Regions from separate parts of the Thiofaba sp. EF100 genome, predicted to be linked through region 1. Evidence: predicted binding sites of a transcription regulator. Region 1 holds the regulator's gene; the other holds the start of a gene.
What was found. The regulator sigma-54, encoded in region 1, starts transcription at its own class of promoters, with help from an activator protein. The targets are predictions, from matches to a motif close to TGGCANGNTNCNTGCTT.
Positions count from the first base shown of each region.

Region 1 (3,270 bases):
GCGACGGCCAGTTCGACCGCGCCATCCTCGAAGGGCGTCCCGTGATCTACCAGGACCGCGACGATGCGGGCCAGCCCATCCGCGGCGAAGCCCGGAGGATGGATTACCAGGCCCTCGACGAGATCATCACCCTGAGCGGCCAGGCGCGGATCGAGCGGGCCGGCGACACCCTCGCCAGCGAGCGCATCGTCTACCACCTCAAGAACGAAGTGGTGGACGCCGGTGCCGGCGGCAGCGACCGCGTGCGCATGACCCTGCAGCCGCGCAGTGCCGGCGAGGGCAAGAAACCGTGAGCACTCCCGGCCACACCCTCCGCGCCGAGGGGCTGAACAAGCGCTACGGCGCGCGCACCGTGGTGCACGCCATGACGCTCGAGGTACGCACCGGCGAGATCGTCGGCCTGCTGGGACCGAACGGCGCGGGCAAGACCACCAGCTTCTACATGATCACCGGCCTGGTGAAGCCGGATGGCGGGAAGATCCTGCTCGACGACCAGGATATTTCCTCCCTGCCAATGCACACCCGCGCCCGCCTCGGCGTCGGCTACCTGCCGCAAGAGCCCTCCGTCTTCCGCAAGCTCTCCGTGGAGGACAACCTCCTCGCCGTGCTCGAACTGCGAGCGGATCTACGCCGCGCCTCGGATCGGCAGACGATCTGCAACCAACTGCTCGAAGAGCTGCACATCAGCCACGTGCGCCACAGCCTCGGCCTGAGCCTGTCCGGCGGCGAACGGCGGCGGGTCGAGATCGCCCGTGCCCTGGCCGCCGAGCCGCGTTTCCTGCTGCTCGACGAGCCCTTCGCCGGGGTGGACCCGATCAGCGTGCTGGACATCCAGCGCCTGATCCGCCACCTCGCCGAACGCGGCATCGGCGTGCTGATCACCGATCACAACGTGCGCGAGACCCTGCGCATCTGCAGCCACGCCACCATCATGCATGCCGGGGGGGTGCTGGCCGAGGGCACGCCGGAGGCCATCCTCGCCGACCCGCGCGTGCGCGAGGTCTACCTTGGCGAACAGTTCAGCCTGTGAGCATGACGCTCAGACTGCATACCCCGCCAACGCTTCGCGCTAGAATGACGCCATGATGACCATCCCATTGATGCAGGCATGAAGGCCGGACTCGAGCTCAGACAGGGGCTATCGCTTGCGATGACCCCCCAGCTGCAGCAGTCCATCCGGCTACTCCAGCTCTCCAGCCTCGAACTGCAGACCGAGATCCAGCAGGCCATCGAGGCCAACCCCATGCTGGAGATCGAAGACGAGAGCGGCGAGGAGACCGAGCCGGCTGCCATCGAAGCCCATGAGGCCCTGCCCACCACCCGCCTGGACGAGGCAGACACCACCCTCGACCTCGAGGCCCCGCGCCAGGAAATGCCCGAGGAGCTGCCCCTCGACAGCCGCTGGGATGACATCTTCGAAGCCGACGGCAGCACCAGCTACAGCAAGGGCAGCGCGGAGGACGAGGAGCGCGACTTCCTCAGCTACACCAGCAGCGGGCAGGAAAGCCTGCACGACCACCTGCTCTCGCAGATGCTGCTCACCCCCCTCTCACCGCGCGACCAACAGATTGCCACCGCCATCATCGAATCCGTGGACGAGGACGGCTTCCTCGAGCAGCCCCTGGAGAGCATCGTCGAGGGCCTGCGTCGGGACCTGCCGGATGTCGAGCTGGACGAGGCGCAGGCCATGCTCCACCTCGTCCAGCAGTTCGACCCGCCCGGCGTCGCGGCGCGCGACCTCGGCGAATGCCTCGCGATCCAGCTGCGACAGGTCGAGGCCCCCACCCCGGCCCACAGCGATGCCGCGCGCCTGCTCGAACACCTCGACCTTTTGGCTAGCCGCGACTACGTCCGCCTGCAGCGCCTGCTGAAGATCGACGCCGAGGCCCTCAAGGCGGCCCTGCAGGTCTTGCAGGGACTCAACCCACGCCCCGGCGCCGAACTGCGCAGTCAGGACGTCGAATACGTGATCCCGGACGTGATCGTGCGCCGCATCCAAGGGCAGTGGCGGGTCGAACTCAACCCCGAGGTCACCCCCAAACTTCGCATCAACAACCTGTACGCCGGCCTCATCCAGCGCGGCCGCCGCGGTGAGGACATGAACTACATGCGCAACGCCCTGCAGGAGGCGCGCTGGTTCATCAAGAGCGTGCAGAGCCGCAATGAAACGCTGCTCGCGGTGGCCGAGGCCATCGTGCGCCGCCAGCAGGATTTCTTCGAGCACGGCGAGGCCGCCATGCGCCCCCTGGTGCTGCGCGAGATCGCCGAGGAGTTGGGACTGCACGAGTCGACCATCTCCCGCGTCACCACCAACAAGTACATGCACACCCCGCGCGGCGTGGTGGAGTTCAAGCACTTCTTCTCCAGCCACGTGGGCACCGCGGATGGCGGAGAGGCCTCCTCCACCGCCATCCGCGCCCGGATCAAGCAGCTGGTGGCGGAGGAACCGGCCAACAAGCCGCTGAGCGACAGTCGTCTCACCCAGCTGCTGGAGGCCGAAGGCATCAACGTCGCCCGTCGGACCGTCGCCAAATACCGCGAGTCCCTCGGCATCCCCCCCTCCAACGAGCGCAAGCGTCTCTGCTGATGAAGACCCTGACCATTGCCGACATCCTCACCCCCGAGCGGGTCAAGCTCGACCAGGAATGCTCGAGCAAGAAGCGCGCGCTTGAGCTCGTCAGCCAGATCGTCGCCGGCGCCCAGGAAGGGCTCGAAGCGTGGGCCATCTTCGATACCCTGCTGGCCCGCGAACGGCTCGGCAGCACCGGCGTCGGCCGCGGCATCGCCATCCCGCACGGCAAACTGCCCGCCCTCAAGGCCCCGGTGGGCGCCTTCATGCGCCTTGAGAACGGGATCGACTTCGATAGCCCGGATGGCGTCCCGGTGAGCCTGATCTTCGCCATCCTCGTCCCCGAAGGCGGGGAAGAGGCCCACCTGGCCATCCTCGGCCAGCTCGCCCGCCGCTTCAGTGACCCCGAATTCTGCACCGCCATCCGCCAGGCGCAGAACAGCGAGATTGCCTTCAGCCTGCTGACCCGCAAAGTAGCCAGCGTGGAGGACGCTTCCGGCAGTGGCACGCAGCAAGAACATGAGCACGGACCCCCCTGACCCTGCCCCGGAGTCGGCCTCAGCCGCAGGCATCCTCAGCCTGCATGGCGTCTTTCTCGCCCTGCGGGTGCCGCCCCCTGGGGACACGCCCCGATGCGTTGGGCCTTCCTCGTTGTTTCCCCCGGCATCCATGCCGGAAGCCCTTTCGGGGTATGGCCATCG
Region 1 covers NZ_JBAJEY010000001.1:587,680-590,949, forward strand. Annotated here, with positions in the region: gene lptA (lipopolysaccharide transport periplasmic protein LptA) at 1-293, shown strand, start outside; gene lptB (LPS export ABC transporter ATP-binding protein) at 290-1,030, shown strand; gene V6D91_RS02875 (RNA polymerase factor sigma-54) at 1,109-2,587, shown strand; gene V6D91_RS02880 (PTS sugar transporter subunit IIA) at 2,587-3,108, shown strand; gene V6D91_RS02885 (HPr kinase/phosphorylase) at 3,239-3,270, shown strand, end outside.

Region 2 (3,270 bases), on a different contig from region 1:
GCCCGGTAGCGGCGCCCGGCCTCCGGGTCGGAATCATCGCCCTTGGGGCTCGGGTTCATGGCCGCGATCAGTTGGAAGGCGGCCGGGAATTCGACCTGGCGCGCGGCGCGGGAGATGACGATGCGCCCGGTCTCCATGGGCTCGCGCAGCACCTCCAGCGCGCGCCGGTCGAACTCGGGCAGCTCGTCCAGGAACAGCACGCCGTGATGGGCGAGGGAGATCTCGCCCGGGCGCGGGCTCGAGCCGCCGCCGATCAGGGCGATGCCGGAGGCGGTGTGGTGCGGGGCGCGGAAGGGGCGCACGCCCCAGCGCGCCTCATCGAAGCCCTGGCTGCTGACCGACCAGATGGCGGCGCTCTCCAGGGCCTCCTCCTCCCCCATGGCGGGAAGGATGCCCGCCAGCCGGTGCGCCAGCATGCTCTTGCCCGCCCCGGGCGGACCGATCATCAGCAGGTTATGCCCGCCGGCGGCGGCGATCTCCAGCGCACGCCTGGCGCGGTGCTGACCACGCACGTCGCGCAGGTCGGGCACGGCCGGCACGCCGCCCCCTGAGCCCGGCGACGCCGGGCTCAGGGGCTCGGCCCCGAGCAGGTGGGCCACCACCTCGCGCAGATGCCCCGCACCGAAGATCTGCCCCCCCGACACCCGCGCAGCCTCGGCGACATTCCCATGCGGCAGGATCAGCGCGCGCCCGGCATCCCGCGCACGCATGGCCGCCGGGAGCACGCCGGGCACCGGGCGCAGTGCACCGCTGAGGGCCAGCTCCCCCAGGAATTCGTAGGGCGCGAAGCGATCCGGCGCGAGCTGCCCCGTGGCGGCCAGCAGACCGAGGGCCATGGCCAGGTCGAAGCGGCCGCCCTCCTTGGGCAGGTCGGCGGGCGCGAGGTTGACGGTGATGCGGCGCGGCGGCATTTCGTAGCCGCAGGTCAAGAGGGCGGCGCGCACCCGCTCGCGGCTTTCGCGCACCGCAGCCTCCGGCAGGCCGACCAGGGCGAAGCTGGGCAGTCCGTTGGCGACATGGGTCTCCACGCTGACCAGCGGGGCCTCGATACCGACCTGGGCACGGGCGTAGGTGATGGCCAAAGACATGGTGCCCCTCCTGGGCTCTTTTTGGGAAACGATGCAACCTTGATTGTGGCTCGTTCCCTCCCCCCTGGTGGGGGAGGGGAGAATCTCGTGCTCATCGTTTTCCCTAGCTTACTCCCGGTCGGCCCCGTGGGCCGCGGCCTCCAGCGCGGCCACGCGGTGCTCGAGCGCCTCGAGCCTGGCGCGGGTGCGCTCCAGCACGGCCTTCTGCACCTCGAATTCCTCGCGCGTGACCAGATCCATTTTCTCCAGCATCTGCTGCAATCCGAGGCGCGCGGTCTTTTCGAGGTCGGCGCGCAGCTCGGTCAGGCCGGCAGGCAGGGCCTCGCCCAGGCGGCGGGCGAAATCATCCAGTTGTTTAGGGTCGAGCATGGGGGCACCTCATTGTCTGACCGGACCAAGTCTAGCAGGGTGTTGAAAAAGGGCTTCCTGCCCTTTTTCAACTCGCCTCGTCGCGGCGCATGTCCGCGACGGGCTGCGAAGATCAATCACTTAACGTGATTGATCTTCGTGCAAGCCTTCCATGGCTTGCCTTAGCAGGCCGTTGAAACCCTTTTTTTCAACGGCCTGCTAGCCCAGGAGTCCGCTCGTGAACGCCTCTTAACTGGGCACCGCTGCGCACCATATTGGTGCACCACGCCTCCGCGCCCTTGGCAAGGGCCCAGACCATTCAACAAGACATTGATTTTCAAGCCAATATCAAATTGGCACTGCTCCTGCTAGAGACTTCCTGCGATCCTGCAACAACCGCCCCATACCAAGAGGATGCTTCCATGCACGTTTCCATGAAAAAAGTCACTGCCGGTGTTCTGATGACCCTGGGCCTCGCCGCCGCCCACGCCCCCGCCATGGCCGAGGAGGCCAAGTCCCCTTACACCCTGAGCGCCAACATCGGCCTGACCAGCGATTACCTCTTCCGCGGCATTTCGCAAACCCAGCACAAGCCGGCCATCCAGGGCGGTTTCGATTTCGCCCATGAAAGCGGCTTCTACGTGGGCACCTGGGGCTCCAACGTCGAATGGGTGAGTGCACTCGGCCTGAAAGAAAGCAACAGCATGGAGATTGACCTGTACGGTGGCTTTAAGGGCTCCATCACCAAGGATCTTGGCTTCGATGTAGGCGTAATCACCTATTACTATCCCGGTGATCGCACGGAGACGGCCCAGGCCGCCGGCCCGACGCCCGACACCACCGAGGTCTATGCCGGCCTCAGCTACGGGATCCTCACCGCCAAAGTCAACTACGTGGTGTCCGACCACTTCGTAGGCTGGGGCTCAGAAACCGACCTCTTCGCCAAGACCCGCGGCAGCTACTACGCCGACCTCTCCGCCACCTACGACCTGGGCGACGGCTGGGGCGTGATCGGCCATGTCGGCTACCAGAGCGTCAAGGACAACGACCTGGCGTCCTACACCGACTGGAAGGTGGGCGTGACCAAGGATGTCGGCTTTGGCGTCGTGACCCTGGCCTACTCGGACACCAATGCCGACAAGGCTGCCTACACTTGGGCAGGCAAGGATGTCGCGGACGGCCGCGTCTATCTGTCCTTCCTCAAGTCGTTCTGATCGGAGGGACGAGATGAAACTCATCACCGCCATCATCAAACCCTTCAAGCTCGACGAGGTTCGCGAGAGCCTCGCCGAGGTGGGGGTCCAGGGCCTGACCGTGTCCGAAGTGAAAGGCTTCGGCCGCCAGAAGGGTCACACCGAACTGTACCGCGGCGCGGAATACGTCGTGGACTTCCTGCCCAAGATCAAGCTGGACATGGTCGTGGACGATCCGCTGGTCGACACGGTGATCGAGGCCATCACCCGCGCGGCCAAGACCGGCAAGATCGGCGACGGCAAGATCTTCGTCTCCCCCATCGAGCAGGCCATCCGCATCCGTACCGGCGAGACCGGCCCTAGCGCACTGTAAGGAGGGCGCACGATGAATCCGATGCTTCTCAAATCGATGCTCATGCTCGGTACCCTCGCCACCGGGTCGCTGGCCCTGGCCGAAGAGGCCGCCCCCGCGGTCGAGGTGGTCACCGAGACGGTGACGGCCGCCGCCGAGGCGGCCCCCACCTTGGACTCCGGCGCCACCGCGTGGATGCTGACCTCCACCGTGCTGGTGCTGATGATGACCATCCCTGGCGTGGCGCTGTTTTATGGCGGCATGGTGCGCAAGAAGAACGTGCTCGGCA
Region 2 covers NZ_JBAJEY010000002.1:381,172-384,441, reverse strand. Annotated here, with positions in the region: gene V6D91_RS06245 (YifB family Mg chelatase-like AAA ATPase) at 1-1,088, opposite strand, end outside; gene V6D91_RS06240 (accessory factor UbiK family protein) at 1,197-1,457, opposite strand; gene V6D91_RS06235 (TorF family putative porin) at 1,871-2,650, shown strand; gene V6D91_RS06230 (P-II family nitrogen regulator) at 2,664-3,002, shown strand; gene V6D91_RS06225 (ammonium transporter) at 3,015-3,270, shown strand, end outside.
Region 2: V6D91_RS06235 (TorF family putative porin) is a predicted target of sigma-54. The motif match lies at 1,791-1,807, and genes of this name have one in related genera.